One region of the Novosphingobium sp. BL-A-28-Hi1-0D genome, then DNA from elsewhere that is predicted to be linked to it. Evidence: predicted binding sites of a transcription regulator. Region 1 holds the regulator's gene; the other holds the start of a gene.
What was found. Region 1 encodes LexA, which represses DNA repair genes until DNA is damaged. Its sites were predicted from a motif close to GTTCCNCNCTTGTTCT; they were not measured.
Positions count from the first base shown of each region.

Region 2: a site for LexA is predicted at 13,070-13,085, ahead of ACZ1JW_RS13335 (S24 family peptidase). Genes of this name have one in related genera too.

Region 1 is NZ_CM145502.1:3,319,580-3,335,299, forward strand. Features, by position in the region: gene ACZ1JW_RS16015 (anthranilate synthase component I family protein) at 1-1,225, shown strand, start outside; gene ACZ1JW_RS16020 (DUF4145 domain-containing protein) at 1,232-1,942, shown strand; gene ACZ1JW_RS16025 (anthranilate synthase component II) at 1,944-2,531, shown strand; gene trpD (anthranilate phosphoribosyltransferase) at 2,528-3,517, shown strand; gene trpC (indole-3-glycerol phosphate synthase TrpC) at 3,726-4,514, shown strand; gene moaC (cyclic pyranopterin monophosphate synthase MoaC) at 4,598-5,071, shown strand; gene ACZ1JW_RS16045 (molybdopterin molybdotransferase MoeA) at 5,082-6,287, shown strand; gene lexA (transcriptional repressor LexA) at 6,345-7,043, shown strand; gene ACZ1JW_RS16055 (energy transducer TonB) at 7,300-7,968, shown strand; gene ACZ1JW_RS16060 (ComEC/Rec2 family competence protein) at 7,935-10,229, opposite strand; gene gltX (glutamate--tRNA ligase) at 10,258-11,721, shown strand; gene ACZ1JW_RS16070 (citrate synthase) at 11,816-13,054, shown strand; gene ACZ1JW_RS16075 (hypothetical protein) at 13,201-13,395, shown strand; gene ACZ1JW_RS16080 (sensor histidine kinase) at 13,392-14,774, opposite strand; gene ACZ1JW_RS16085 (hypothetical protein) at 14,776-15,720, opposite strand, start outside.
Region 2 is NZ_CM145502.1:2,735,301-2,751,020, reverse strand. Features, by position in the region: gene tnpC (IS66 family transposase) at 1-1,187, opposite strand, end outside; gene tnpB (IS66 family insertion sequence element accessory protein TnpB) at 1,219-1,575, opposite strand; gene tnpA (IS66-like element accessory protein TnpA) at 1,589-2,017, opposite strand; gene ACZ1JW_RS13395 (transposase) at 2,124-2,297, opposite strand; gene ACZ1JW_RS13390 (hypothetical protein) at 2,482-3,537, opposite strand; gene ACZ1JW_RS13385 (AbiJ-NTD4 domain-containing protein) at 3,545-4,354, opposite strand; gene ACZ1JW_RS13380 (GNAT family N-acetyltransferase) at 4,408-5,151, shown strand; gene ACZ1JW_RS13375 (hypothetical protein) at 5,233-5,820, shown strand; gene ACZ1JW_RS13370 (hypothetical protein) at 5,880-6,440, shown strand; gene ACZ1JW_RS13365 (hypothetical protein) at 6,437-6,829, shown strand; gene ACZ1JW_RS13360 (argonaute/piwi family protein) at 6,884-8,434, opposite strand; gene ACZ1JW_RS13355 (TIR domain-containing protein) at 8,431-10,347, opposite strand; gene ACZ1JW_RS13350 (hypothetical protein) at 10,595-11,179, shown strand; gene ACZ1JW_RS13345 (hypothetical protein) at 11,176-12,447, shown strand; gene ACZ1JW_RS13340 (hypothetical protein) at 12,484-12,726, opposite strand; gene ACZ1JW_RS13335 (S24 family peptidase) at 13,143-13,784, shown strand; gene mobF (MobF family relaxase) at 13,794-15,720, opposite strand, start outside.

The DNA.
Region 1 (15,720 bases):
TCCGGGCAATGCCCTGACGGAACTGCGTGCGCTTGTCAGCGCTTGCCGGATCGAGGTGCCTGCTGAGCTGCCCTCCGCACTCGCCTGCCTGGTCGGCTACTTCGGGTACGAGACCATCGGCCTTGTCGAAAAGCTGCCGCGCGCACCGCAGAGCGATCTCGTCCTGCCCGACATGCTGTTCACCCGGCCAACCGTGGTGCTGGTGTTTGACCGCCTGTCCGACGAACTGTTCGCCATCGCCCCGGTCTGGGCCGAGGGTGGCGAGCCTGCGCGCCTGATCGAGGTTGCCGCCGAACGCATCGACAGCGCCTTGCGCAAACTGGCCGACCCGGTGCCTGCCGACGAGCGTCTTGCCGAATCTGTCGACGTGACGCCGCAGCCGGTCATGCCCGCCGCCAACTATGCGCGGATGGTGACGCGGGCGAAGGACTACATCGAAGCAGGCGACATCTTCCAGGTCGTGCTGGCCCAGCGCTTCACCGCGCCCTTCCCGCTGCCGCCGATCGCGCTCTACCGCGCTCTGCGCCGCATCAACCCCTCGCCGTTCCTCTATTTCCTCGACATGCCGGGCTTCGCGCTGACCGGATCGAGCCCGGAAATCCTCGTCCGCATCCGCGATGGCGAAGTGACGATCCGCCCCATCGCCGGAACCCGCCCACGCGGCAAGACTCCGGAAGAAGACCGTGCCAACGAACTCAGCCTGCTCGACGATCCCAAGGAACGCGCCGAGCACCTGATGCTGCTAGATCTCGGCCGCAACGACGTGGGCCGCGTGGCCAAGGCGGGTACGGTCAAGGTCACCGAAAGCTACACGGTCGAGCGCTACAGCCACGTGATGCACATCGTCTCGAACGTGGTCGGCCAACTCGACACCTCGCGGGCTGACAGCGTAGACGCGCTTTTCGCAGGCTTCCCCGCAGGCACCGTCAGCGGCGCTCCCAAAGTCCGCGCCTGCGAGATCATCGCCGAACTCGAACCCGAAACCCGCGGTGCCTACGCAGGCGGCGTAGGCTACTTCGCGCCCGACGGCTCGGTCGACAGCTGCATCGTCCTGCGCACAGGCGTGGTCAAGGACGGCGTCCTCCACGCGCAGGCAGGCGCGGGGATCGTCGCCGACAGCAACCCCGAATACGAACAGCGCGAGTGCGAACTGAAGTCAGGCGCACTGTTTGCGGCTGCGCGCGAGGCGGTGCGGGTGGCAAGTGAAGCGAAGTTTGGGCAATAGCGAGCTATGTCGGTTGCAGGAAAAAAATTTGAGCTACAGGCTGATTGTCCACGTTGTGGCACTCAGAGAATAACGTTTGATGTTCTGCAAGACAGTTTTGTTCCAGGTGACGATTGGAGCAGCATACTTTTCTGTCGTTGCCGATCTTGCTTTTCGTCGGTAAATTTCGAGGTAAATTACAACCGCAAAGACACTCTATCTGCCTTGCAAGGAAGCGGATTTTTTTTAAACGCTTTATTCAACAGCGTTGTTATCCAGAAACCTACATTTGCAAATACATGTCGCTGCCCGGAATACACACCTGACCATATTGAACGAGCATTTAACGAAGCAACTTTATGCTTGTCCGTAGGTGCCTGGAATGGTTCAGGGGCTTTGTTCCGAAAGACTGTAGACCTGACAACACGAACACTCGTGCCACAGGATGATGAACATCGTATCGGAGAAAATGGCTATATTTCGTGGAAGACATTTAAGGATCTGCGGCTACGAATCGATTGGCTTCTAGACAAGTCCATGCTGGATCGTCGTCTTGCTCCTTTGATTGATTGCATCCGCGAGGACGGCAATGACGCTGCTCACGCGTCTGAAAATTTGGATCGAGACGCTTGTTTGGACCTACAAGACTTTACAGTAGCAGTTTTGGAATCGGTATTTACTGAGCCTGGCCGAATTGCTGAAAGCGTTCGCCGCCGCATAGAGAGGCGCGGAAACTAGAATGATCCTCGTCATCGACAACTACGACAGCTTCACCTGGAACCTCGTTCATTACCTGATGGAGATGGGCGCGGAGGTTGAAGTGGTGCGCAATGATGCGCTCACTGCCGATCAGGCCATCAAGACCGGCGCGCAGGGGTTCCTGCTTTCGCCCGGCCCCTGTACGCCGAACGAGGCGGGGGTTAGCCTCGATCTCGTCGGTGCGGCGGCGGATGCGAACTTGCCTTTGCTGGGCGTGTGCCTTGGCCACCAGTCGATCGGGCAGTATTTCGGCGGGAAGGTCGTGCGCGGCGGGTTGATGCATGGGAAGACCTCGCCGGTCACGCATGATGGCACCGGCGTGTTCGAGGGCCTGCCCTCGCCCTTCATCGCCACGCGCTATCACTCGCTGATCGTGACCGACATTCCCGATTGCCTCGCGGTCAACGCGCAGTCGGATGACACGCACATCATGGGCTTCCGCCACACCTCGCTGCCGATCCACGGCGTGCAGTTCCACCCGGAAAGCATTGCCACGGAACACGGCCACGCCATGGTCGCGAACTTCCTCAAGATCTGCGGCATGAAGACCAACCCGGTCCCGGCATGAACCTGCCTGACGTCACCCATCCGCTGGAGGAAGCCGAAGCAGAAGCTGCGTTCGCGGCGATCCTCGATGGCACCGTGACCGACGAAGGCATCGCGCAATTCCTCGTCGCCCTGTCGGACCGGGGTGAGACAGCGAGCGAAATCGCGGGCGCGGCGCGGGCGATGCGGGCACGGATGATCCCGGTCAGCGCGCCTGCCAATGCAATCGACGTCTGCGGGACCGGCGGCGACGGGCACCACACGCTCAATGTCTCGACGGCGGTCAGCCTCGTCGTCGCAGCCTGCGGTGTGCCGGTGGCCAAGCATGGCAACCGCGCGGCAAGTTCAAAGGCAGGAGCGGCCGATACGCTGGAGGCGCTCGGGCTGAACCTCGACCGCGCGGGCGAGACAGCTGAGGCGACACTGGCCGACCTTGGCATCTGCTTCCTCTTTGCCGCGCGTCATCACCCGTCGATGGGTCGGATCATGCCGATCCGCAAGGCACTGGGCCGCCGCACCATCTTCAACCTGATGGGGCCGCTGGCCAATCCGGCAGGCGTGCGCCGGCAATTGGTCGGTATCGCGCGGCCCGCTTACGTGCCGATCTATGCCGAAGCGATCCGCCGCCTCGGCACAGATCACAGCATGGTCATCTCGGGCGATGAGGGGCTTGACGAGCTGAGCCTTGCGGGCGGCAACGAACTGGCCGAAGTGCGCGGCGGGGAAGTCCTGATGCGCCGTGTCTCGCCTGCCGATGTCGGTCTGCCGCAAGCTCCGGTCGACGCCATTCGCGGCGGCGATGCGACCTATAACGCCGCCGCCCTGCGCGCCCTGCTGCAGGGTGAGGAAGGGCCATACCGCGATGCCGTGCTGTTCAATGCCGCCGCCGCGCTGATCGTCGCAGGCGAGGCGAGCGACTGGTACGAGGGCATCGAAGAAGCCGCCGAAGCGCTCGACAAGGGCCTCGCCAATGCGCTGCTCAATTGCTGGATCGCCGCGCTGAGGTAGCGCTCTTGCCCACCCCCGCCCCCTCCCGCCTGCGGGAGGGGAGAACAAGCGTTGCGTCTAGCCCTCCCGCAATCGGGAGGGCCGCGAGACTTACTGAACGTGTTGAACGGGGTGGGCTGCGACGGTGCGTCTTTTGACAGGCTCACGATTGAAGGCCCGAAGGACACACTTGCCCCAACGCGCCCAACCTCGCTAAGGCACGCCCGCCATGACCGACAAGCTCACCGAAATCTGCGACACCAAGCGCATTGAAGTCGCTGCCCGCAAGGCCGCTGTCACCACCAGCGAGCTTGCCGCGCACGCTGCGGAGCAGAGCGCGCCGCGCGGGTTCGAAGCGGCGCTGCGGGCCAGGGCGCAGACCGGCTATGCCCTGATTGCCGAGATCAAGAAGGCCAGCCCCTCCAAGGGCCTGATCCGCGCCGATTTCGCGCCTGCTGACCATGCTCGCGCCTATCAGGCCGGGGGCGCTGCCTGCCTCTCGGTCCTCACCGACGCGCCCTATTTCCAAGGGCATGAGGACTATCTGGTCGAAGCCCGCGCCGCCTGCACCCTGCCGGTGATCCGCAAGGATTTCATGGTCGATCCGTGGCAGTGCCTTGAGGCGCGCGCCATCGGGGCCGATGCGATCCTGATCATCGCCGCCTGCCTTTCGGACAGCCAGATGGCCGAGATCGAAGCCGCCGCGCGCGAACAGGGCATGGACGCGCTGGTCGAAGTGCACAACGAAGAGGAAATGGAGCGCGCAAGCCGCCTGAAGTCGCGCCTGATCGGGGTGAACAACCGCGACCTGAAGCGCTTCGTCACCGACCTTTCCACCACCGAACGCCTCGCCCCGCTCGCCCCGGAAGGCACGCTGCTGGTCGCCGAAAGCGGCATCAACACCCACGCCGACCTGCTGCGACTGGAACAGTGCGGCGCGCGCACCTTCCTCGTGGGGGAAGCGCTGATGCGGCAGATGGACGTGGAAGCTGCGACACGAGCGTTGCTCGTCGGCTGATTGCCATCCCCTGAGAGGGATTTGCGGTTTTCGCGCGGGACGGTGTAGACCTCGCCCAGGTGCAAAGACTGCCGAGGACCTTGATGAACGACCTGACGCATATCGATTCGGCCGGAACTGCACGGATGGTCGACGTTGGCGGCAAGGCTGAAACGCATCGCGTCGCAATCGCCCGCGGCTTCATTCGGATGTCCGATGCCACGCTCGAAGCGATCCGGACGGGCAATGCTCCGAAGGGAGACGTGCTCGGCCCCGCCCGCATCGCCGGAATCTTGGCAGCCAAGAGGACTGGCGATCTCATTCCGCTGTGCCATCCGCTGGCGCTCGATGCGGTGAACGTGGACTTCGCGCTGGTCGACGGCGGCATCGAATGCACGGCCACTGCCTCGCTCACAGGGCGCACCGGGGTGGAGATGGAGGCTCTGACGGCCGTCAGCCTTGCCCTGTTGACGATCTACGACATGGCCAAGGCTCTGGACAAGGGCATGGTCATCGAAACGGTGCGGTTGATCGAGAAGCGCGGCGGCAAATCCGGCACCTGGCGCGCAGGTGAATGAGCACCGGCGCATGAGAACACCGCCCCTCCCCCTCGCCGAGGCGCAAGCGCGCCTGCTGGCGCTGGCGCCGTCGCTGGGGGTGGAGCACCGGGCGGTCACCGAGTGCCTTGGCCACTATCTTGCGGCAGACCTTCACGCCCGACGCACCCAACCTGCCGCGCCAGTCTCGGCGATGGATGGCTATGCCTTGCGCAGCGCCGAACTTCCGGGACCGTGGCGCGTTATCGGGGAGAGCGCGGCGGGGCATCCGTTTGGCGGCGTGGTGGGCACAGGCGAAGCCGTGCGGATCAGCACTGGCGCTGTCGTGCCCTATGGCGCGGATATGGTGCTGTTGCAGGAAGATGCTGCGCGCGATGGCGATTTCCTGAGACTCACCGGCGAGCCACCGGTTCCGCCCATCCGCCACGTTCGCCCGGCCGGCATGGACTTCGCTGAAGACGCCGTACTGATCGAGGCGGGCCTGCGCATTGGCCCCGCTCAGATCGCGCTCGCCATCGCGGGAGGCCACGCGCACCTGCCGGTCCGCCGCAGACTGCGCCTCACGGTGATCGACAGCGGTGACGAGCTCGTCGCGCCGGGGCATCTGCCCGCACTGCACCAATTGCCCGCCAGCAACGGCCCGATGCTCTGCGCAATGGTCGGCGGGCTTCCGGTCGACGTCCGCCATCGCGGCCCGGTCGCCGATGATCTCAATGCCTTGGCCCGCGCTTTCGATGCCGAGCGGGAGGCCGACGTGATCGTTACCAGCGGCGGGGCATCGGTCGGCGATCATGATCTGGTCCGTCCGGCGCTGGAGTCGGTGGGCGCGTCGATCGATTTCTGGCGCGTGGGTATCAAGCCGGGCAAGCCCCTGCTGGTGGCGACGCGGGGATCCCAGATCATACTCGGCCTGCCCGGAAATCCCGCTTCAGCCTTTGTCACCGCGTTCCTGTTCATGTTGCCGCTGCTGCGTGCAGGGTTGGGCGCGCGCGATGCGCTGCCGCGCGCGATCCCCTCGCGCCTCGCGACGCCGATGGCAGCGGGCGGAAGCCGGATGGAGTTCCTGCGCGCGCGGTGGGACGGCGCAAGCGTGAGCCTCGATTCGCTGCAGGATTCAGGCGCTCTCTCGCCGCTGTCGCGCGCCAACGCGCTGGTCATGCGCGAAGCAGGAGCGGCGGCGAAAGCCGCAGGAACGGATGTTCCGGTTTACCTGCTCGAGAATGGTGGAATTGCTTGACGAGTCGTAATTGGTTGCTTATCCGTTCCGCATTCGTTCACCTGCGGAGAACCGCCAATGTTGACGCGCAAGCAGCATGAACTGCTCTCTTTCATTCAGGTCCGTTTGGAGGAATCCGGCATTTCCCCCTCGTTCGAGGAAATGAAGGAGGCGCTCGATCTCAAGTCAAAGTCCGGCGTCCACCGCCTGATCTCGGCGCTTGAGGAACGCGGCTTCATCCGCCGTCTGCCCAATCGCGCCCGCGCGCTCGAAGTGCTGCGCCAGCCTGACAGTGCGGTGAGCAAGCCTGCTCTGGCGCGCGAACCTGTTGCAGCCAGCGCTGTCGTGACACCGCTGCGCCCGGCGGCAAAGGTTGCACCTGCTCCGGCGAACGACGTGATCGAACTGCCGCTCCACGGCAAGATCGCGGCAGGTGTGCCGATCGAGGCCTTGGAAACCACCGCCACTCTCCCCGTTCCCGCTGCACTGCTCGGTGCAGGTGAGCATTACGCACTCGAGGTTTCAGGGGACTCGATGGTCGAGGCGGGGATTTTCGACGGCGACTATGCGCTTGTCCGCAAGACCGACATCGCGCGCGACGGCGAAATCGTCGTGGCGCTGGTGCGGGGCGAGGAAGCGACGCTGAAGTATCTGCATCGCGAGAAGGGCATGATCCGGCTCGATCCGGCCAACTCGGCCTATGATCCGCAGTTCTACCGGCCGGACGAAGTGGCCGTGCAGGGCAAGCTGGCCGGGTTGCTGCGGCGGTATCACTGACGACGCAGTCCGCCGCCGGTTCGCGGCGATCGAGCGTTCTCGAAATGAAAAGGGCCGTTCGCGGGGTAACTCGCGAGCGGCTTTTCTTACTCTGCCAATCCGCTATGCCTAATATCAATCAATTTGGTTGAGATTTTTCTGGCACGCACGGCTTCGCAGGTGTAGTTTCCGTTGTTACCGAATGCCCCGCACGGGGCGCCCCTTCCGGGACGGCCTGCCATCAGATGGGGCGTCGGCAACGGAAGAGGTGTTGCCAATGGCTTATGCAGTTGAAAATACGAGACGCCGGCAGACGCAGACCTTCATCGCGGTGGGCCTGCTCCACGGGGTAGCGATCTGGGCCATCGCTTCGGGCTTCGCGAGCGGCATGGTTCATATCATCAAGGACCGGCTGGTCGCGCAGCAGTGGAAGGACGACGAGGTAACGGTGACACCGATCGCGCCGCCACCTGACATCAAGCCAGCGATCAAGCCGGAGACCCGCCCGCTGGTCGCGCCCAAGCCGGATATCTCGCTAGGCCCGGTCGATCCCGGCATCGGCATCCGTCCGGTGGACATTACCCCGATCGCACCTGTCGACATCGGACCTCTTACGCCGCCTGACGTAAAGCCCTCGCCCTCGGCAAGCTTTGCGTTGCGTTCAGCGGCCCCGAAGGGCTCGCCCGGATCGTGGGTTTCGGATCGCGACTATCCCAGCGCCGCAATTCGCGAGGAGCGCGAGGGGCTCACGCGGTTCCGCCTGACCATCGGAGCCGATGGCAAGGTGACGGGTTGCGAGATCACCGGATCGAGCGGTTCGGCGGATCTCGATGCGGCAACTTGCGCCAAGGTAAGCGCTCGCGCCCGTTTCGTCCCGGCACTCGGTGGCGATGGCATGCCGACGAGCGGGAGCTACAGCGGCTCGGTGCGCTGGGTCCTGCCGTGACCTGATGAGCCGGGGCCTGTTGACTTCTCCACGACAGGCCCCGGTCCCTTACCTCGGTCAGGGCGGGGTTCGGGCCAACGGTACCAGCCTTGCAGGCCTTGCGTCTCAGCCACAGTGCGGATGTGGCCGCTGGACAGGTTGATCGACAGGCCGCCGGTCGTGGCGAGGTAGGTCCGGTCGGCCTTAAGCATCCTTGGTCGGCAGGAGAACGGCAGGCGGCGGTCGGCGACAACGATGTCGGCGCGCTCGCATGCAGCGGCGAGTGCAAGATCGTCGATATAGTTGCGGCTGCGTGTAATCAGGAGAGTGAAGCGCCTCCCGCCGCGCAGCAATCGGGCGACGCAAAAGTCGTCGTTGCATCTAGCCTCGCGCCACGCGTCCAGCGGGCGCAACTCGCCTTCCATTCCTGCCAGTTCGAGCAGGTTGTCGCGCATGTATTCGCCGCGCCCCATGCGCAGTACGATCAGGTCGTTCCCCGCACCGGTGATCCCGACGTGGTGACCATCGCCGGTGACAAGAATGTCGGGCGTCGGCGTGAGGGCCATGGCAACGAGCGCAAGGCCTGTTGGAGCGAGGCCCCACAGCCGGACCCGCCCAGTCCAAAGTGCCAGCCAGAGCATCCCGGACAGGAAGAGGATGAAGGTCCAAGGTGCAACTGGCGGCAGCATCGTGACGGCGCCGGGCTGTCCCGCGACAAAGTGCGCCAGCGCCAGCAGCAGGTCGAGCGACTTGCCGACAAGCCACCAGACCGGGGCGCCCGCATCCCCAAGATCCAGCATCAGGGCGGTACCGATCAGCGGCATGGTGACAAAGGTGGTCAGCGGGATGGCGATGACGTTGGCCAGCGAACCGTAGACACCTGCGCGGTGGAAGTGGAACAGGCCGATCGGCATCAGGGCGAGTTCGATGACCAAACCGGTGACCAGCAGGAGAATCAGGCTGCGCGCCATGCGCACGAGCGGGCCGTGGTGTTCGCCGGTCAGGAAGGCCTTCACGGGCGCGCTTGAGTGGAAGGCGATGATCGCGATCACCGCGGCAAAGCTCATCTGGAAACTGGGGCCGAGCACGGCTTCGGGCCAGAACAGCATCACGACAAGTCCACCAACCGCGACCATGCGCAGAGAAAGGGGGTCACGTCCGAGCGCCAGTGCAGCGAGGACCAGCAGCGCCCCGATGCAGGAGCGGATCGTCGGAACTTCGGCTCCCGTGAGCAAGGTGTAGGCGAGGCCCGCAAGCGCCCCGGCCAAGGCGGCTGCTAGCGGCACGCGGATGCGCAGGGCTATCCATGGTACGAGCGCGAGCAGGCGCGCGACGATCCAGTAGACCGCGCCGACCAGCGCGCTGACGTGAAGGCCGCTGATAGACAGCAGGTGCGTCAGGCCTGCGTCGCGCATGGCGTCCTCGTCACTCTCGGCGATGGCGCCGCGATCGCCGCTGGCGAAGGCGGCGGCAATGGTCCCGGCCGATCCGCCAAGGCGGGACCGTACATGGTCGGCAAGACTCTTCTGCAGGCCACGCAGCGTGGCGCCACGGTGCGAGGGGGCAAGGACGCGAACCTCGCCGATCACGCTGCCCGTGGCCGCCAATCCATCGAACCAGGCGGCGCGGGCGAAATCGTAGGCTCCAGGCAGCATCGGCGCGGCAGGGGGCATAAGGCGTGCCCGCACCCGCGCCTGCGCGCCCTCGACAAGACCTTGTGCGTCCTTGTCATAAGGCAGATTGACGCGGACCCGGACGGGGCCGGGAAAATCCGCCAGTCGTGTCTTGAGGACGAGGCGCGCCCGGGCCTTGGCGGGTTCTTCGCGACGCTCGACCACTTCGCCCTGAAGCGTCACAACGCGCGGGGCTGCGATCCCCGGCTGTCCGACCAGTGCAGAGCGCGTCCAGATCGTCGCCACCCCGGCGGCAACCATGATCGCGACCCCGATGACTGCAAGGCGCAGGTGGGGATGGCGGACTTCGTCGATGGCGAGGAATGCGAGGATACCGAGCGCGGCGCAGGCCAGCAAGGCCGCGATCCATTGCTCAGGCACGGGCAGATTGACCCACAGGACAATGCCTGCGGCGAAGGCAACGACCAGCCAGAGCCCGCGTTCGAACGGACGGGCATCGAGGAATGCATCGGCCCCGTCAGCCCCCCTCTCAAGCATGCTGGACAATCGCGCGCGGATGTCCCAATGCCGCGCGCGTCGGCCCGGTACATCGACCGGATCGGCGGCGGGATCGTTCGCCGCTGGCCCAAGTGTCGCCGGAGACGCCATGGATTTCAAAGGAAGGATAGCGCGGCCAATGGCAAGCGCCACTGACACCGTTTCTGCAGGATCGACCACCGCCAAGGGCGTCGTCACCCGCTTTGCCCCCTCGCCCACCGGCTTCCTGCACATCGGCGGCGCGCGCACCGCGCTGTTCAACTGGCTCTATGCTCGCCACAACGGCGGCAAGTACCTGCTGCGCATCGAGGATACCGACCGAGCGCGGTCAACCGACGCAGCGATCGAAGCGATCTTCGACGGGCTCAACTGGCTGGGCCTGGGGGGGGACGAGGAACCGGTGTTCCAGTTCGCCCGGTCCGAACGCCATGCCGAAGTTGCACACAGGCTGCTCGATTCCGGCCATGCCTATCGCTGCTACCTGACGCAGGAAGAGCTGGCAGCGCGGCGCGAGAAGGCACAGGCCGAGCGTCGGCCGTTCCGCATCGACAGCGAATGGCGCGATGCGACGCCCGACCAGTGGCCTGCGGACCAGTCCTATGTCGTGCGGATGAAGTCTCCCCGCGAAGGCGAGACGACGATTCCGGATCGCGTGCAGGGTTCGATTACCGTCCAGAACAGCGAGCTCGACGATTTCATCGTCCTGCGCTCTGACGGCACGCCGACCTACATGCTGGCCGTGGTGGTCGACGATCACGACATGGGCGTGACCCATGTCATCCGTGGCGATGACCACATCAACAACGCCTTCCGCCAGCTCGTCATCGTGCGGGCCATGGATGCCATCGAGGGCGGTTGGCCCGACCCGGTCTATGCCCATATCCCGCTGATCCACGGCGCTGACGGGGCGAAGCTTTCGAAGCGTCACGGGGCGCTGGGTGTGGATGCCTATCGCGACGAGATGGGCCTGCTGCCGGAAGCAGTGTTCAACTACCTCCTGCGGCTCGGCTGGGGCCATGGCGACGAGGAAATCATCAGCCGCGAACAGGCGGTCGAGTGGTTCGACATCGGCGATGTCAACAAGGGCGCCTCGCGCTTCGACATCAAGAAGCTGCTGAACCTCAACGGGCACTATATCCGCGAAGCTGACGATGCGCGGCTTGCGGGGCTTGTCGCGCCCAAGCTGACTGGGCTGGAGCCCGGATTCTCAGGCAATGCGGGTCTTGACCTGCTGACGCGCGCCATGCCGGTGCTGAAGGTGCGCGCCGCCGACTTGAACGAGCTGGCGGCCGGCGCGGTGTTCCTGTTTGCGCAGCGACCTCTGCCGATGGCCGAGAAAGCCGCCGCGCTTCTGACCGACGATGCACGGGCAATCCTGACCCGCGTGGCGAGCCTGCTTGAGGCTGAAAACGGCTGGACAACCGAGAATCTGGAGGCCACGGTGAAACAAATGGCCGAGGAGCTTGGGATAGGCTTGGGCAAAATTGCCCAACCGTTGCGCGCAAGCCTGACGGGACAGACTACCTCGCCGGGAATTTTCGACGTATTGGCACTGCTCGGCAAGGACGAGTCGCTGGCGCGCATCCGCGACCAGGCGGCCTGATCCGGGGCAGGCATCTGTAAACAGACAAGAACAGGAGGGCTTAGGCGTGAGCGAAAACCAGGCTTCTTTGACCGCAGGCGGCAACAGCGTGGACATGCCGATCAAGAGCGGCACCATTGGTCCGGACGTCATCGACATCCGCAAGCTCTATGGCCAGACGGGCATGTTTACCTATGACCCGGGCTTCACCTCGACGGCGAGCTGCGACAGCGCGATCACCTACATCGATGGTGACGAAGGCGTGCTGCTGCACCGCGGTTATCCGATCGGTCAGCTTGCCGAACACTCCTCGTTCATGGAAGTGAGCTACCTGCTGCTCAACGGCGAACTGCCGAGCAGCCAGGAACTGGCCGACTTCAGCCGCACGATCACCCGCCACACCATGCTGCACGAGCAGCTCGCCACGTTCTATCGCGGCTTCCGTCGCGATGCGCACCCGATGGCGATCATGTGCGGCGTCGTCGGCGCGCTTTCGGCATTCTACCATGACAGCACCGACATTGCCGACCCGACGCACCGCAAGATCAGCTCGCACCGCCTGATCGCCAAGATGCCGACGATCGCTGCGATGGCCTACAAGTATTCGGTCGGCCAGCCCTTCGTCTATCCTGACAACAAGCTGTCCTACACCGGCAACTTCCTGAAGATGACCTTCGGCGTGCCGGCTGAGGAATACGAAGTGATCCCCGCCGTCGAAAAGGCGATGGACCGCATCTTCATCCTCCATGCCGACCACGAGCAGAACGCCTCGACCTCGACCGTCCGTCTGGCAGGGTCCTCGGGCGCCAACCCGTTTGCCTGCATCGCGGCCGGTATCGCCTGTCTGTGGGGCCCCGCGCATGGCGGCGCGAACGAAGCCGCGCTCAACATGCTCAAGGAAATCGGCACGCCCGATCGCATCCAGCACTACATCGACCGCGCGAAGGACAAGAACGATCCGTTCCGCCTGATGGGCTTCGGTCACCGCGTCTACAAGAACTACGATCCGCGCGCGACGGTGATGCAGTCGACCGTGCGCGAAGTGTTCGCCGCGCTCAACGTACAGGACCCGCTGTTCGAAACTGCGCTTCGCCTTGAAGAGATCGCCCTGAGCGATCCCTACTTCGCGGAAAAGAAGCTGTTCCCGAACGTCGACTTCTACTCGGGCATCATCCTCTCCGCGATCGGCTTCCCGACCACGATGTTCACCGTTCTCTTCGCGCTTGCCCGCACCGTGGGCTGGGTTGCGCAGTGGAACGAAATGATCAGCGATCCAGGCCAGAAGATCGGGCGTCCGCGCCAGCTCTACACTGGCCCGACGCAGCGCGACTACGTGCCGCTGAGCGACCGCTGATAGGTCGGAAGGCGCGGCCGCTTTGCTTTGTGCCGGTTTCTCAAGAGAAACCGCATGGCCGCGCCAGATCTACACCGGCCCGACGCAGCGCGACTACGTGCCGCTGAGCGACCGCTGATCGAACCGCAGGTACTGGACGGGCGGCGATGACGACAATTCTCAGGATTTTCGGCATCACCGCCCTTCTCATTGGCGGACTGTGGGTCGGCCAGGGGCTCGGGCTGATCATGTGGCCGTCCTCGAGCTTCATGCTCGCGCAGAAGCAGTGGGCCTATATCGGCGCAGGGTTGACGCTGATCGGCGTTGTGGCGCTGTGGCGCGCCGGAAAGCGCGGGCGCTAACCCGTAGCGCTCGCCTGCGTGGCAAGATCGGCAGGCAATGACAGCACGAAGCGGGCACCGCCTGCTAGTCCGTTGCCGACGACAAGTTCGCCACCCATTGCCCTCGCCAGCCTGCGCGAAATGTAGAGGCCGAGGCCGCTTCCGCCATCGCCGCTGCGGCCAAGGCGTTCGAACTTCTCGAACACTTTTTCCGACTGCTCGGGCGCAATCCCCTCGCCTTCGTCGCTCACCGAAACCCAGGCCAGCGCGCCATCGATGCCGCAGTCGATGCTGACCGTCGTATCGCTGCGGGTATAGCGGACCGCATTGCCGATCAGGTTTAGCAGAACCTGCAACACACGGCGGAACTCGCCAATGGCAGGCACGTGCTCCTCGGCCAAGGGCAATGCCAGCGTGATTCCACGCTCGCGCGCTCGCACGCCGAGGATGCCGGCCGCGCGCCTCGCGCAATCGGCAAGGTCGATATGGTCGGGTTCGGGGGAGAAGCCATCAGCCTCGACCGTCTCGAGATCGGCGAGGTCTTCCACCAGCGAGGCAAGATGGCGTCCGGCTTCGGCGATGTCGCCGGCATAGGCGACGTATTGTTCCGAAAGCGGCCCCGCGAGCCGGGTTCGGATCGTCTCGGCATTGGCGATGATCCGGTTGATCGGCTGGCGTAGCGCCGGAGCCAGCTTGCGACCAAGCAGCCCCTTCCAGTCAGGTACTGCGTCATCGGCAACAGCAGCCGTGTCGGTTTGCGCGGTCACAGAGGACGGAAGAACGGTCTCGGCGACGAGCAGCAGCTCGAAACCTCCGCTGCGCAGCGGCAGGACGCAGGCCTTCCAGTCCCGCACCGAACCCTGCACCCGGAGCCGTGCCCCATCGAGAAGGCGCCAGTGCAGCGGCTGGCGATGGGCACTGCCTTCGATCTCGACAAGATCGGTCCAGTAGCAACCGAAGCCTTGGCGCAATGCGCTGGCAAACTCGCCGAGATCCGCACCCTCGACCATGCCGGACACAACTCGCTGTTCGGCATCAAGCACGACGTGGGCCTCGGCCAGCTGGCGCAGCAGCGCCTGATCGGTGCCTGCGCCATCCTGCCCGGCCCAGGCGTCGGCGGACAGGCGCCAGTCGGTGATCTCGATCCGCGTGCCTTCATCATCGGGCGTCGCACAGGCACGGAAGGACAGGGGCTGTTCGGTGTCGGCAACCGTCAGCTGGCGTGAAAGCGGCAAACGGGCAGTGCGCGACCGACGCACAAGTGCCAACAGGCCGGGGATCGCCAAGGCGCCCGGAAAGGCACCGCCAAGCCGAACCTGCAGCGCGGCAAGCGTTTCGTCCGCCTCGACAAGGCGGTCCGAGCCATCGCAGCGAGCAAGGATCGGCCCGGCAGCCGTCATCTCAGTGTTCCTGCCCCGCCAACGAACGCGCGAGAAGCGCAGCGGCGCGATCGGGCTCAAGGCGCTCGATCCCGTCGGGCAGGGCGACTTCGGGGTGGAGCGCAACGAAAGCGGCAACGATGGCGTCGCGACCGGCACCCGATGCCGCGAGCGCCAGCGCGAGCCGCGCAAGCTGGCTCTCGGTCGTGCACATGATCGCCGTCTCGCGCGACAGGCCCGCGCCGAAGCTCAGGGCCGAAAGGAACAGGGCAACGCCAGCATTCTCGATCTGCAGAACACGGGGAAGATCAGCCGACAGCAGGGCGGTCAGGTGTTCGAGCAGTTCAAGCCGTGACACCGACTGTGAACGAGCCTTGCGCAAGGCCACCTCGGCTGTGCCCGCCGCCGACATCCCTGAAGGATCCTCCGCAATGTAGGCCTGCATGGTCATCAGCGAGAGATGGTGCAGATCGCCCGGGAGTTCTGCCAGCGGAATCTGCATCCGCCGCAAGGACTGGCCAAAGCGGGCCTGTGCCGCAAGGAGGTTCATCCCGCGCGCGGCCACGTCAGGATCGGGCGAGGCGATGAGGTCCTGCACCAGTGGCGTCAGCACGGGATCGAGCCCGAGCCTGCCCTGCAGCTTCTCGGACAACTGCCATTCGACCGCCAGCATGTGCAGGTGGTTGAGCAGGGCCTGATTGCCCGAGAGCATCGCAGCAAGGCCCGGCCCTGCTTCGCGTGCCCAGCTTGCGGCGTCATCGTGCCCGGCAGCCTCGCCCAGCGCCTGCACCAGTTGGCGGGCGATGTCCGCAAGCATGCCGCGTACGCGCGCGATCACTTCGTCGCTGAAGATCGAACTGTCGTCGTTCTGGAGCAGATGCCTGAGGATCGGGCCCATGTGAACGAGCGCCTGATCCGCGTGGGTCAGATCGTCGCGAAGGAGTGCCTCGATCTCAGCGGGATCGTT
Region 2 (15,720 bases), 580 kb from region 1:
AAGTCGCCGATAATGACGCGGCTGCGCTCTTGCCGGATTTGCTGGCGCTGTTCGGCAGAGGCCCCGCGCGCATCGTCCTCGATCTTGTAGAGTGCCGCAATCCGCTGCAGCACTTCGATGGCGACCGGAGAATTGTCGGCCAGCTCGTAAAACTTGCGCCTGACGTGTGCCCAGCAGAACGCGAGCACGATCTGCTGCCGGCGCTTGGCCAGTGCGGTGTAGCCGCCATAGCCATCGACCTGCAGGATACCGGCAAAATCTCCGAGATGGGCCTCGGCCCGTTCTCCCTTGCGATCGGCAGCATAGACATAAGCGACCATTGGCGGGGTATCGCCGCCCCATGGGCGATCGTCGCGCGCATAGGCCCACAGCTGCCCGGTCTTGGTCCGGCCGCGCCCGGGATCGAGCACCGGTGCGGTGGTCTCGTCGGCGAACAATCGCTCGGATCGTCGCAATCGTTCCAGGATGTGGTCGCGCAAGGGGCGCAGATACCATGCTGCTCTGCCAACCCAATCCGCCAACGTTGAGCGATCCAGTTGAATACCTTGCCGCGCGTAGATCTGGGCTTGCCGGTATAGCGGCAGGTGATCGGCGTATTTTGCGACCAGGACCTGTGCGATCAGCGCTTCGGTGGGAATGCCGCCCTCAACGATCCTTGCCGGTGTCGGGGCCTGCACGATCGCGCTCTCGCACGAACGGCAGCCGTACCGAGGACGGCGCGTGACGAGGACGCGGAAGGTGATTGGCACGACGTCGAGACGCTCGGCAACGTCCTCGCCGATCTGATGGAGCGCCCCGCCGCAGCAAGGGCAAGCCCGGATGCCATCCACTTCCTCGACATCGACAACCTGCTCGATCCGCTCGAGATGCGCAGGCAGTGAACCGCGGTTGGCCTTGCGTGGTCGGTCGGAGCTGGGCTTGCCGATCGCCGCGTCGCGTGCCGCACGGGCCTGGCCCAGCGCCGTCTCGACATCTTCAAGGCCTAGCTGCAGTTGGTCAGGGTCAAGTTGCTCCGAACGCGCACCGAACCGGTGCCGCATGAAGGCATCGACAATCGACTGCAGCCGTTCGATCTCGGCGTCTGCCTCGCCCTTGGCGGCCATTACATCGGCGAGCTTGCGGGACTGCTCAAGGGCGAACGCACGCAGCGCTTCAAGGTCTTCGGGAAGGTCCGCTTCCATGAGCATGGACGCAGTGAATCAGCAGGAGAAAGCCCCGTCAACCGGCAATTTGCGGGGCTATGGGCTTGCGTCCGCCATGCACCCTGCGCCAGTCCAGCCCCTCGAGAAGCGCACCCAGTTGCGCTGCCGTCAGCCGCATCACACCGTCCTGAATACCCGGCCACCTGAAGCCGCCCTGCTCAAGTTTTTTGGCCATCAGACACAGGCCGGTGCCATCCCACCAGACCAGTTTAATCCGGTCGGCGCGCTTGGCCCGGAACACGTAGATCACGCCGGAAAAGGGATCGCTGCCGTACTCGGCGCTGACCAGCGCGGCCAACGCGTCAGGCCCTTTACGAAAATCAACCGGACGCGTTGCAACCATCACGCGCGTGCCGGCACCGAGTCCGATCATCGCCTCGTCCCAATCATCTCTGGGCCTTGAGCGCTTCGATTACGGCGGCGATAACGCTGGCATCAGCGCCGCGCGCGATTTTCACTGCCACGCCATCGATCTCCAGTTCGACAGCAGCAACTGTGGAATGTCGCCTGCGCCGAGTTCGGCGCGTAGGTGCCGGATCTGGTCGCGTTGCCGGTTCGACCACTGCAGGTACGAACGTCGCGGTGGCTGGTTCGGCCAATGGGAAGGCCTGAGCCTGATCCTCCAGTTGTTTGCGCAAATCCTTCCGCCACGCATAGACCTGCGAAGGATCAAGCCCATGCCGCCGCGCGACAGCGCCGATACGTTCGGCACCGGCATAACACTCCGCGACAATCGAGGCCTTGACCTCCGGTGGCCAGTCCCGCCGCTTGCCTTTGCCCGTGAAGATCTCGAACCGCTGCGCGCCCTTGCTCACAGGATCATCACACGGGATTATCATAGGAGTAGCGCCCTCAGCCCCAATCAGGTCGCGCAAACTCCACGCTGGGCATCACCCACGCAAGGTGGAGGCAGAACAGCGCTTACCGCCACGCATAGACCTGCGAAGGATCAAGCCCATGCCGCCGCGCGACAGCGCCGATACGTTCGGCACCGGCATAACACTCCGCGACAATCGAGGCCTTGACCTCCGGTGGCCAGTCCCGCCGCTTGCCTTTGCCCGTGAAGATCTCGAACCGCTGCGCGCCCTTGCTCACAGGATCATCACACGGGATTATCATAGGAGTAGCGCCCTCAGCCCCAATCAGGTCGCGCAAACTCCACGCTGGGCATCACCCACGCAAGGTGGAGGCAGAACAGCGCTTACGGTCGTACAGCGGAAACGGCATCGATCCAAAAGGCGCCGTAGGACGTAGACAAAACACCGCGATATGCGCCTCACTAATTCTTCGACGCAAAATTTGCTGCGAAATAATCGATTACCTCCGCCGCTTGCGTACCGCGCCGAAATTCCTTCTGGGCCTCGAAATCGACGCTCGGGATGAGGTGGATGAACTGGTCCTCAGCATAGAGGGACATCAGCTTCTCCGGGTCGAGGCCGCCATCCCGCAATCCGGTCATGATATTGGCGGCCTCCAGCGCGGCACCGATCATGATATCGGCCAATTGCACTGCAGGGCTGGCTTTGGAGTCCACCTGACGCACTTCTGTGAGCTTCAATGGGAATTTGAAACTGGCGATCTCGGACTGGCGAAGCTCGACTTCACCTTCATGGTCGATGAACCGGCACAAGAGATCGTGATAGCTCGCAAGGTTCTTCGATTGGTCGTGTTCTACGCGGTAGGGACCGACACTCATCACCTCCATGCGGGAGATCAGCGACTGAAGCACGACGAGCGCCGCGTCGGTGGTCACGCCCTCAGTCGCGATCGCCTCAAGGCATTCCGGGGCGGCATATTGGGCCAACGGCCCCAGCGCTTCTGGAAGTTTTTGCCACGCGGTCTTTCGAGCGGCTTCAACCAACGCGTCGAGAGCTCCCGGCGTCTTTTCCTTTACCGCATGCTGAAATGCGGCCAGAAGCGCCCCAAACTCAGGCTTTCCCAGAAGTGTCGGACCTGCCGTCGCCAGGAGGGAGGCCATCCCGTAATTCTGCCCGTCCTGATAGAAGTTGCAGCCGCGCTCGTAGTACCAGGGCTCGACCGCATAATCGCAGAACATGAGGATCAGCAGGAACCGCTTGTCGCAGACATAGGTCACGGATTTGTACCCGCGGAGGAGCTCGGCGAGCAGTCCGAGCAAGCGCGGTTGATTGCCTGGGCGGCGCGAAACCGCGCGATACTTGAGCTCATCCGCCTGCACGCGCGGGAGAAACTCCTTGATGAGCCGAGCGGCATCGTCGTCGTCGATGGCGATTGCCGTCGCTCCCTGAAAACGCTGGTCGCGATTCAGGAGATCGAAGCCGGTGTAACCGCTTTCATCGATACGATAGCAGTCCATCGTCTGATCAGGGCAGCGGCGCGCGGCCGGCGTGCCGCAACAGATAGACGCTAACGGCCGACGCAACGGTCACCACGAGCTCCGCTTCTTCGAAGCTGGGCGGGCGCCCTTCCTGAATGTGGCGACCCTGCTCAGAAGCGAAGCCCCAAAGGCGATGGAGCGCGCCATCAAGCGGTGGCGGGATCGTGAGACGCTTGATGATCTGACCGAGCGTTTCGGTGCTTCCGTCAATTTCGCGCGCAACGCATTCCAGCGCAGCCATCGCGTGCTGCACGGCGCCTGTGACGTCGGCCGATGGCCGTCGGGAAATGTCTTTGAGCGCTTCGTGCACCTCATTCGCGGCGGTCGGCGTACTGGCCAGCTGCATGGAGGCGACAGCATCACGGGTCGCCAGACCGAAGGCTTCAGAGCCGCGAAAGACGATGCGACCGTCTTCCATCTGCCAACCGACACCATTTTCCCGGAAATATTGGGTGAGCCGGCGAGCATATTCGGCCTGCTTGCCGCCCGAGTAATCTGCTTTGAGCAGATCCCCATGGATCCGCTCGGCAATGTCGTAGACCTTGAACCAGGGCGCCTCTTCGAGCAGGCGATGGACTTCATGCTCGATGTTGCCCGGGGACCAGTTATTACGGTCGGGTCGCCTAAGCAGTACCTCGCAGACTGTGTCCCGCATGCCGCCAGGCCCCATGCCAGCCGCGTAACCGAGCATCACGACCGCGGCGCGAACCCCCTCGGGAGCATCCTCCCGGGTGGTGATTTCGACATCCGCGCCGCGAAAGCCATGTCGTTCGGAAAATGAAGCCGAGTCTGTCATCCTAGAGTGATATGATTGCATGTACGCTGTCGGTCTATGGGAGATGTGGAGAGATGGAGGTCGTCAAGGCCACGACTGCGGACCTTGCCAGTGTCCTCTGCTGGCTGGAGCAGGAATATGCCGAGGATGGTGAAGGCTTCTGGTGCAACCGGGGAATTATAGAAAGCGCGCTCGACCATGGCGATCTCTGGGTCATTCGTCGCGGCGATGAGCTTATCGCGGTGCAAGTGGGCGACTATGCGCCGGACATTGTGAGCGTCCGCAAAGACTGTCGCCGACAGGGGCTGGGCGACGCGCTGTTTGCAGCGTCCCTGCAGCGGGCGATCGACGACAATGTGAACGTGCTTTCGATTGAATGTACGCCGCGAAGTTCCTGGACCTTCTGGCAACGCCACGGCTTCGAGCGGTTCGGCGATTTGGGCGAATGGGGCAGGATAACCGCACGCCGCATTCTGCCGCGGTCATTCGACATACCCACCGACCTTCCCTCCGCCGATGTCAAAATCGGCTTTTATCCGGAGGCGGCGACCTACGGGCGCGGCGAAGTTCCCGCGATCGTGTCGCATCGCTTGCGCGGTGGGCGCCTCGGTGACGGCTCGATCGTACTCGAACGACGGGTCATCGGCCTTACCGACGATGAACCCGAAGGGAAGGATCTTGTAGTCAAGATCGATGTGGACGGAGAGGTCCGCTGCTTCTGCAAGGCGAAATATGAGGAGGCCGAGGAAGCTGGCGTTAAGCGCGATCGGAAGGGCGGCGCCTATTATATCGACGCCGTCGAGCGTGCCGATGGTTGAGCGCGCGTCAATGCCGATGTACGGTTCGCCCGTAGAAATGTCGAGACAGGCCGTCACGACACATGTTGCGGTGGCTTCCTGATGGTCGACCTCTCCCACATCGCGCTTCGGGATCGAGACGAACCGGTCATCCTGCCATGGCCCGCCTCAGGCAATGCCGGGGCGTTCTTGTCATTTGCCCACCCTGCCGAGTGGCGGACCTTCATTGAAAGCTTCGGCATCGACCCGCGGATTCCGCAGATCATCCAGGCAAAGTTCGCGCGCGCACAGACGCTTTATCTCCTGGGCTGGATCGATTTTACCCTGATCAAAGCAGGTGAACTTGCGGCACTGGTCGCGCTCGAGCTCGCCGTCATGGATCGCTACGGTTGCAAGGTTTCCAAGAGCAAACGCAACTTTGCAAACCTGCTCAAGTACATGGTCGAGGTTGATGGCCTCACCGATGCCGACATTCCGATGGTCACGCGCTGCGACGGCACGGCGATCGGTCAATTGACCGGCTCGACCCATCCCACGCTGGCGGAGCGGCGCAATATGCTGGCGCATGGCGACCCGTTTGATGGCTTGCCGACGGCCGGTCTGCTCGAACTGGTAAGTAATCTGATTAATTATGCCTATCGCGATTTCATCGCGGAGGCCGTCGCCAGCCGCCTCCAGGTGCACCGGTAGGTAGAATAGCAGCCGCGCCACCTATGGAGCCAAGCGCTCGTCCGCAGTAGGGTACCACCATGGCTAAATTGAAGTTCTCTTCCGAAGTCGAAATTCCTGACGCCTTGCTGCCGCTTCTTTGCGATGCCTTGCGCTGTAAGCCTGCCGACCTCGAAAAGCAGATCGCCAGGTTTGCGCCCGCGGCTATCCTTGAGTTTCTCGACATGGTCGCCGGTGTTGCGACTCTCGCCAGCGCCGCAGACGTCCGCGAACGACGCCTCGTCCGGCTCATGTTGACTGCTTATCCGACCGAACCGCCAGTTGCGGACGAGGTCGCGCGACTGTTCAACATCACGCCGAGCGCGGCGCGAAGTCTCATGAGGGCGACCGCGGCCAAGCATCGGCTGGCCCTGCGCGAAAAGATCGAGCCAGCGCTAAAAAAGATTCTCGCGGACTGCAAAGGTGACGGCAAGGAGCCATACATCGTTGTGATCCTCAATCCGATTCTGATGGAATTGCTCAACGCCCGGCTCGAGACGTCGACCGATCCGAAGACCCCGGTGCGGCGGACCGGCGACGGCCTGACGCAATATACAATCGATGTTGGGTCGTTTGATTATCTGAAGAATAGCCTCAAGTGAGCGAGGCAGCGGATGCCCTTGCAGCGTCCGCGCTGGTGCTGGCAATTTTGGCAGCCTTGTTTTCCGTATGGATGCCCGATGTCGCAGCCGCACTGGCCGAAAAGGGTAGCACCGACAAAAAGAACAATGAGCCACTCAAGACTCGGCTGAGGGTGATCGCGCGCACGCGGCTTTATCCGCTGCTCGCCGCCGGGCTAACGACCGTAATCATCCTCTTGCCGCGATGCTGGGGAATTGTTCGGTCGCCCTGGACGTGTGCGCCATGGGATCAATGTCACTATGACGATGTGCGGGCCCTGATGTTGCTGACGGTCGTGCTGCTGATCTTGCTGTGCGTCGCCCTGATCGTGCAGATCCTGTCGGTGCGAAAGAAATTGGCGCAGCTTTGAAAAAGCGGACGATGTGGCAGCTGCGGGCCGGAGATCGTCGGCCCTGCAGCAGCGTCAAACGTAGAATTTAAAGGGCTGCTTTTCCTCGCCCTTCGCCGACCCCATGGTTAGCACATCGCCGACCATGCGCGCGAACCGCACTGTGACCGGCAGCCCGTCATTGAAGTTGCAGCTGTTATAATTGATCTTGGTGAGGCCCATGATGTCCGCGAGCACGGTGCGGATCGCGGGCTGCTGATATTTGCTGCGCATGACCGTGATGTGCAACGGGTTGGGCGTTTCCGGACCGATATATGTATCGAGCTGCGGTACGTAACCGGTCGTCCACAGATAGGCGACCCGGTCGTCCAGCAACAGCGCGGTGCCGCGCAGCACCGGATAGTCGCCATCCCGAAACAGCTTGGTCTCTCCGCCGGTCGTCCGAATACGGACACCGATGACATTCGTCCCTTTCGGCGCCGCCTCGCAGAAGGCCTGCCACTCCTCGTCGTTGAAGTAGGTCTGACCGTGGATGAAAAGCTCTTTGGGCGCTTCGCCGTGCATGTCCCTATAGGTGGCGAGCACCAGCTTCAGAAGTTTCTTGGCTGCGTCTTTTTTCAAATGAAAGTCGTGATCGCCTGTCTTCCATGGCCCGTTCGCGCCGCGAAAAACCACACCATCGCCCTCGTTGAGAAACATCTGTGCCGCGCAGCAGGCATGGCCGTTGGGATCGTCAGGCAAGCTCTTATATACCATGCCGATATAGCAGACGCCGGGGCGTACCGACCCTAGCCGCCAAGGCGGTTTGGGCTGGGTCTTGTAGTAAAGCCCGGTCGCCAAATTCCAGACGAGGGTTGCAGCATCCTGTGTCTTGCGAAGCGGGTAGCCGGCTTTGTTCAAAAAGGCGTTCGGCGCGAGCGTCGTCTCGCGCACCAGCTGAGTCGGCGCGATTGTAAGAAATTCGGCCTTGATGCGCCGGTGGAAGTCCGGGACATCGTTGAAAATGTCTTCGTTGGTCTGATCAATGACGCCGGCAAGTAGCGGCAGGCTGGCTTTAGCTTTTTGGCGGCGGGCGAAGTCGCCCGCCGTCATGGCAAGGCCGGTCCGTTTGGAGCCAGGGCGACAGCGTTCGTAGACGATCTCGGGCAACACCAGGACCCATATATCGACCGACTGCTCCTCGTTCCTGAGATGCTTGCGGACGCGGTCGATGTAGAGCCGCGCGACCTTGTCGACCGCTTCGTTGAGATTTTCGATGCGGGTCGCGCGATCGATGTCGGCGAGTTGCAGCGACAGGGTGCTGACCTCGTCCGGATCGAAGGTGATGCCGAAGGTCTCTTCCAGACCCGGAAAGTTCGCGAGGTGAAGCCGGTCCTTCTTTTCGCCCTTTCCGGGCGGCGGAACAGCGACAACCTGCATGATGCCGCGCGCCCAGGTTCTGAAATGGCCGATGCCGTCGGCCGTGCCGACGACACCGACGCGAATTTCGCGCGCTTTCTTGCCCTTCGAATGCGGGCCGTAAAGGAACAGGCCATCCTTCGGATGCGGACTGCGCTCGCCATGGGCAAACTCGAGCGCGGGCTCGTCGAGGTGGTCGACGATGAGCGATGGTTCGGGAAATTTCACGCCTCGCCCTCCTCGTCGTCGTTCTCGGGACGTCCGAGCGTGCTCGCATCCGTCTCCTCTTCATCCGCATCCGCTTCGTTTGGCAGCATCGTGCTGACCGGTGACGAGAAAAGGACCGGCGCTGCGTCGATCACGAGGTCGTGCTCCGCGCAAAGCCGCAGCCTGATATAGGCACTGTCACCCGAAAGCATTTCGAGGAAGGCCAGCATTCGGCCGTGCCACTGTTTGTTGCGCCATCCCTTGCAGATCGACCGCCTGAGCTTGTGCATCTTTTTCGGGTCGTCGATGGCAAGGCCCTCAGGGGTGCCATTGTCGGCGGCAAAGAGAACCCGCGCCTTGAGTTTGAGATGCCAGAACGGCCAGGTTGCCGGAAGCGCGGTTACCCCGAATTGCCAGATGTGGCCCTTGGCAATGTTGCGCAGCATGGACGAGCGCCGGTCCCCCTGCTTGCCCCATGGGATGCGCGTGCCGACCGGAGCAAGCGCCGGAGACGCGTGAAACCCCACGCTGTTTGAGTAGGAATATTCAATCAGCCCCTTGATCTCGCAGAACTGGAACCACGCCTCTTTGATCATGACTATGAGGAGGTTCGATGCGACCTGACGCTCGATACCGAGCTTGGGTAGGCCTTCGTCGAGGAATTTGAGGAGCGGGACGGACCGCTTCACCCGGAATCGGCCGATTTCCTCGAAGGCCTCGTCGATTTCGGCCTGCCCGGCAAAGCTAAGAAATCCGCGCCCCTGGATGGCGGTCGGATAAGGATAGCAAGCGAGTGCGCGTTTCAGCTGATCAGGATCGGAGGCACCGCTTGGCTCGTAATAGTGGATTGTGTCGGGGGCCTCGGTGACGCGAAGCCAATTGGACGTGAGCCGTTCGGGCTGGCCGATAAGTGGTATTGCGCCGCGCCGCCGGAACAGTTCCCAATTGGGATTGATGCGCACGACGTCAGCGTGACGGGGGACCTTTTGCCGCCGGAGTGCATCGAGCAGTGACATCAATCCCTCGCCCCATCCGCGGACGAAATCGACGGCGACCGTATCGCCGATGCCCTTGACCTTGCGCCCGGGTCCAAGTCGTAGAGGAAGGATGAATCGCTTGTCGCCGCGCCGCTCGGCGACGTCGAGCGCAATATCGATATCGTCCTGTACCAGAGGATCGTCGAGAGTTGCGTTCTTGCTGAGGAGCAGGACCTTGGCGGCGCGATGCTCGAGCGCCTGGTTGATTTCCCTGCGCCATCGATCGCCCGGTTCGAGGGTGAGGATGTCGGCGAAGACTTGATAGCCCTCGGCTTCCAATTTCGGCGCCAGCCACAGCGCGAACTCATCGTCGATCGGCGAGGATTTGAGGATGAAGAGGGTGTCCCGCTCAGGCAACACCGCCGCGGCGCTCGATATCGGCAGCAACCTCGCGAGCATAGGAGGGATCGCGGCTTGTTTGGGGAGCGCGTCGGCGACGGCTCCGGTGATCAGATTTTTCAGGACCGCGCTGCTCTGCTGCCAAAGCTTCGGATGCGCCGTTTCGATATCAGGAAATTTGCGCAGCAACGCTACGAGATCTTGCGGGCCGAATAGGTCGCCGGGGCTGATGAGCGCTGGGCCGATGACCTCACCCAATTGCGTCTTGTTGGCCGGGGTGAGTGCGGCCGAGGTGGCGAGGATATACCGCTTGGGCTGAAGCGCATCGATCGAGGCACGCTCCGTCTTCATTTTTGCCTTCAGCTTCGCAAAGCCGGACCGATAGTAATGCTTGGCCTGCAGGATCACATTGCCATTTGCAGCAGCGTGTCGGCCGTCCATCCCATCGTCGGGTCCGTCCGGAAACGCCTCGAAGCGGATGCCGTATTCCCGACCGAGTAAATCCCGGGTCAGATCCTCGAAATCGGCAGGGGAGAGCGACGAGAAGTCATAGGTCATGTTCTCTAATTGTCCGCGACCGCGTCCTCTCGGTCAAGTAGAACAGCACGAGGGAAAATCCGGCATACGATCGTCGCGATCAGTCCAATTTGGATGGAATTTCCTTAGAGCTCTATCGCAGCCCCTCAGGCCTCCGCGGTTGAGAGCGACAGCAGCCTGTGCGAACCATCGCGGCGGGAGGAATCGGCATGACGTGGAAAGAAATACTCGGACTAACGATTCGGTTTCGCGATGATGGCCCGCTCTGATGGTCAGTTTCAGCCACTATCAGACGCTCGACCCCTCGGCATACCAGGTTTCCCGGGAGCTTTTCGATCGCGCCGATCGCGAACCCCCCTCAATGATGGCGTTCATATTCCGGTGGATGGGATTCAACGGATGGATGGCGGCCGTTACGGGATGTGAGCGGGACTATGAAATGATCAACGCGCTCGCTGCCGAACTGCGCATGATCGCGACATATGATCAGCTTTTAGCGGATCGTCCGGACTTCAAAGTAGAAGTCGATGCATTCTCTGCGAAATGGCCGGTTCTCAACGTCGCGCACGTCCGTGCCAAGCTCGGCTTCGATGCCTTTCGACGATACGACCGCGCAGCCTTATTGGTTGAATGCGATGCTCAACAGGTGAAGCGACAGCCCGTGGGATGGGTGGCGGGCGCAACGCCAAGCTGGGAACAGCTGTTGCGCACGATCTATCAAGTCCGGTGCAACCTGTTCCACGGCGAAAAATCGGAGCAAGCTGCGCGCGACCGCGATCTCGTTTTCGCGTCCGACCGGATTCTGAAGCAACTCCTGGCCGAAATGGGCTGCCTCGAATGGTATGACGTGTGAGTAGCCTCGCGCTCTGGACGGTCGACAAGACCGTAGCGCTGACCGGCGAGCGCCGCCACCTGCACAAGGGCACGCCCGTCGCGCCGGCATTTATTCCGCCTGCGCTGGAGCCACATATCCAATTCAGTCCAACTGCATTGGCAGCAGCGATCGCGCGCACAGCGACGCTTCGGGCCGCACCGCCGGCCGCGCTCGTCAGGCTTGCAACCAGTGTGCTGAGCGATGTCGAGATGCTGATCGCGGACGGCGCCGGATTTGCCCTCTCGCCGCTCCTGGCGACGTTTGTGGACGTGGAGCAAACCCACTTCGCTGGCCGAGTCGGCGCGGGCATCACCGACCTCTACATGAATGCTCTGGGCTACAGCTGGCGCGACAACGCGATGAGCCTTGCTTCAACCCTCAAGCCGCATGGCGATTTCCTTTATGGTGACGGCAATGCGAGTGGTCACGGTGTCGTGCTCGCGGAGGCGCATGGGTCGTTCGCAGCCAAGGTCAGCGACGCGTCGATGGCGCGCGTGGCGGAGCAAAAATACCTTCGCCAGGTGAGGCCTTATATCGGCAAGACGTCCGCCCATGGCAAAGTGGTGCATGGGTATGCGCTGGCCTTCGGATCGCGACCGAGCACCAGCAGCAGTTTTATCCGAGTGTCACAAACGCGTCGGCCAAAGCCGGAGCCGAGTTTCGCAACCCCACCCGGTGCGAGGACGTCGATGGTCCCTGCATCGTTGGCGATGGCGACCCACCGCTCCAATTTCATTATGATGCAGGCGCTGCCAGTCGTCGAATGGATCGACTGGCTTGCCGGTGCACGTGAGGTTCCAGCGGATATGGAGCCGGTACACTTTGTTCGCTTTCGCTATGCCGGGCGGAGCTTTCTCGCCAGCACGCTCCCTCTGCTACCGCGGGACCTTCTCTACTGGCATCATTATGACTGGACCGATCTCCCGTTACGCTTGCGCTGGCGTGATTGGCCGCCGCCCGGCAGCGGCCTCAACTGGTTCGTCATGGAGGAGACGGCGGCGCTTGAATTTCTCAACGCACTGTCTGGGCGAATTCGAGCCGGCGGACGGGGTGAGTTCGGCGCCTTTGAGCTTCCGGTCGGTGAAATCGTTGGGTTCGGAACGCGCGAAGGCGAAGATTTACGCGGTGGCAGGCGCGAAGATTACGATTTCGCCCTTTTCCGCGACGGTTTGGCGCTGATCTCCGGACCTCCGCCCAAAAAGATCGGAGGCATCCTGACCTGGGATCCGAAATCCGGGATAAGCTGAAGGCAATCAATTTACTGGCGGCCGTGAAAACGGGTCTCACCAACCGAGCGAAACATCAACGCTAGCTGCGCCACCGCCACCCGCGTTTATACAGGCTTCGGAGGCGCGCTCGCGCGAGCGCTCTATGGCCCAGCTTTCCTTGGAACAAGAACGCCGAACCAAGACCGTGGCGGTGCTGATACCGCCCTCGGGATGCTCAGCTCGGAACAGCAGTTCCACTACCTCTTCGTCGACATCTCGTCGCCCGGGGTCACCGATAAAAAGCACAGCTTCTGTCATGAAGTGATTTCCCCCATCACTGACAAGACGATTTCTATGCCACGTTCTACCGCGGCAACAATGCCGAGCAAGACAATCCAAACCTCTGCTGATCGGATGAATAAATGGCCGGTTCCAGGGAGCAGATCATGACAGGTGAACGTCGGCTCTGTCAGCGCCTGATGCCTTGGCGCTCAGACACATGCCAATGGCAGGTTTTGGCAATTGCTGACGGTCAAGATGGCCGATGGGAGCGGCCGGGTTTGGTCGCTTGCCGCCTGCTGTTTCCCGGCAGCCACGCCCCGATCTCTGCAGGCCGGAGCATCTCAGGCCATACCACTTCAAATGCACCCGCGTAGTCTAAGTTCACTTTTTGTTCTTGTTAAGGATGTTTCCTAGCGCTAGGATCATATCCTAGAATCGTAGGAACAGAGACCATGGATGATCCACGCGCAACGCTTGACGAGCTGATCCGCCAGCGCGGTGTCAACTACTCGTCGATCTCGCGGCTTCTCGGCCGCAATGTATCTTACATCCAACAGTTTATCCGGAAGGGTAGCCCGCGCTATCTCGACGAGCGGGACCGGCAGATCCTCGCCCAGTTCTTCGGGGTTGATGAGGCCATGCTTGGCGGACCCACTGCCCTGGCCACACCAATCGTACAGCTGGTGCAGATCCCCGTGCTCGACGTCGAGGCCTCGGCGGGTCACGGCGCCCTTGCCGGCACCGAGGCCAAGGCTGGCCAGTTCGGTTTCGACGACAAATGGCTGCGCAAGCTGACTCTGGCCAAGCCGACCAACCTCTCGATCATCAAGGTGACCGGCGACTCGATGGAGCCGACGCTGCACGATGGCGACGAGGTCCTGGTCGACGTATCGGACGAGCAGAGCAAGCTGCGCGACGGGATCTATGTCCTGCGGATGGACGGCGCACTTAACGTCAAACGGGTGGCGATCGAGCCGCAAGGGCGCAAGATCTCCGTGGTCAGCGACAATTCCGCTTACCCCAGCTGGCAAGGACTCGACAGGCGCTCGGTGAACATCGTCGGCCGGGTGCTCTGGTTCGGCCGCAAGGTCTGAAACGCCGCCTCAGATCCCCATCTCGAACGGCTTGACCATTGCCTTCTCGCGCTCGGGCGGCTCTTTCAGTACAGGTGGCTCGCTCTGCATTGCTACCTCCGGCTTGCCTTTGGCGAGCCCTGAAGCAGCCGCATTGCGCAGCAGGGCTACCGTTTCGAGTGCCGAGCGCTTCATGCCGGTGTTGCGAGCGATGGCCGCGCCGAGCCGCGAGGCGTCGTTGACGAAAAGTGTCAGGCCATCGCGCAAACGGGTCACAGTCACGAGGAAGGTCTGCTGGTTCGACAGATTGCGCTCGCGGCTGTCCATGACCGCGATGCCGCGATCCGATGTCAGCCCCTGTGCCATATGGGCGTTGAGCGCATAGGCAAGATCGAGCCGCTTCAGCATCGGATCGCTGGCCGGCAGATCATGCGCAATGCCGGTCGATGTCACCAGCGAGACCGTATCTTGGCCGATTCCGGTAATGCGCACCTGGTCGGCGTTGATCAGCCCGCGCTTGTGGTCGGTTTCGGTCCAGCGGATCCGGTCGCCCGCATGGATGTCGAGACGCTTGACCTCGAAGAGCCGCAGCGGGTCATAGTCGCCGTTGGGACGGAGGCGATCAAGACGCAGAACTGTGCGCTTGCCGCCCGCTCCCTCCAGCGTGACCACGCCGCGCTGGCGGTCGCTGTCGATGACTGTGTAGGAACCCTTGGTCAGCTTTTGCGCCCGGTTTTCGCGGTCGAACACGGCCACCATCCCAGGACGATAGCTCGCAGCATAGCGCAGCTCCTCTCGCGTGGTGTTGACCCGTGAGAGCACATCGAGCCCCAGCGCCACCTGGCCCAATTCACCATTGGCTTTGAGCCCCGTTTGGACAGCGGCATTGACCTCGCTGCGCAGCGCCCGCCCCGAGGCATAGATCGCGGTGCGCTCGCGATCTGCAGGTGCCAGCGCCAACCACGCTGCCGCTGCTTGGATGGCAGCGCCCTCACCTACCTCTACGACATTCTTGCCGAGGTGCCGCAGCGCATCATCGATCCGCCCGCCCTGCGCCGCCTGCTGCGCAGCGCGCAAGCTCTTGGTGCGAGCACGGATGTTGGTGTTCATCGTGGCGGTTTCGACGCCGGAGCGCTGCATCACCTCGAAGGGCTTGCCCGCGTCGACCGCCCCCAGCTGCTTGCGGTCGCCGATGCTGGCGAAGCGGTCGACGCCGAGAAGGTTGGCGAGGAGGACCAGCTTTTCCTTGTCGGCATTGCCGACCATCGAAGCCTCGTCGAGCAGGATCACTGCGCCCTTCATCTCCGCCCGCGCCTCGGCAAGCCGGACCGGATTGCCGCCCTCGAGCAGGTCCTGATGGCGGCGCAGAAAGCGCGCCACCGTCAGTGACGGGATGCCGGTATCGCGCTCGAGCATCTGCACCAATGTGTTCTGCACAGCGAGACCCAGCACGGTCCTGCCCTGCTCGCGCAGGATATCGGCCACGGGCTTGAGGACGGTACTCTTGCCGGCGCCCGCGACGCCCTGGATAGCGACTATGCGGTTGGTTGAGCCGAGCAGCAGACGTCCCGCCCCCTCCTGCCCCGCGTTCAAGGTGATGCCGTATTTGAGCTGCGAGAGGCTCTGCAGCCGCACGCCGGCTTCATCTGCGCCGATGATCGGCGTGACCTTCCCCCGGCCCGCTTCCACGGCCGCAACGATACGCTGTTCGGAGGCGACCGCGTCCTTCGTGGTGAGCACGCCCTGATTGGCGCCAGCGCCGCGCTGGAGCGCGCCTTGCCGGAGGAGCTGCTGCACCCGCTGGTCGATCGCGGGCAGGGCTGCCGGGAGGCCAAAGCCAAGGGCTGCCCGGTAGAGATCAACCCTCGAGAACGCCGCCTCGCGCTCGGACAAATGCCGAACTGCCGATGCGACGGCGTGGGCTGCAGCGACCTGTTCGGGTGACCGCCTGGCTAAG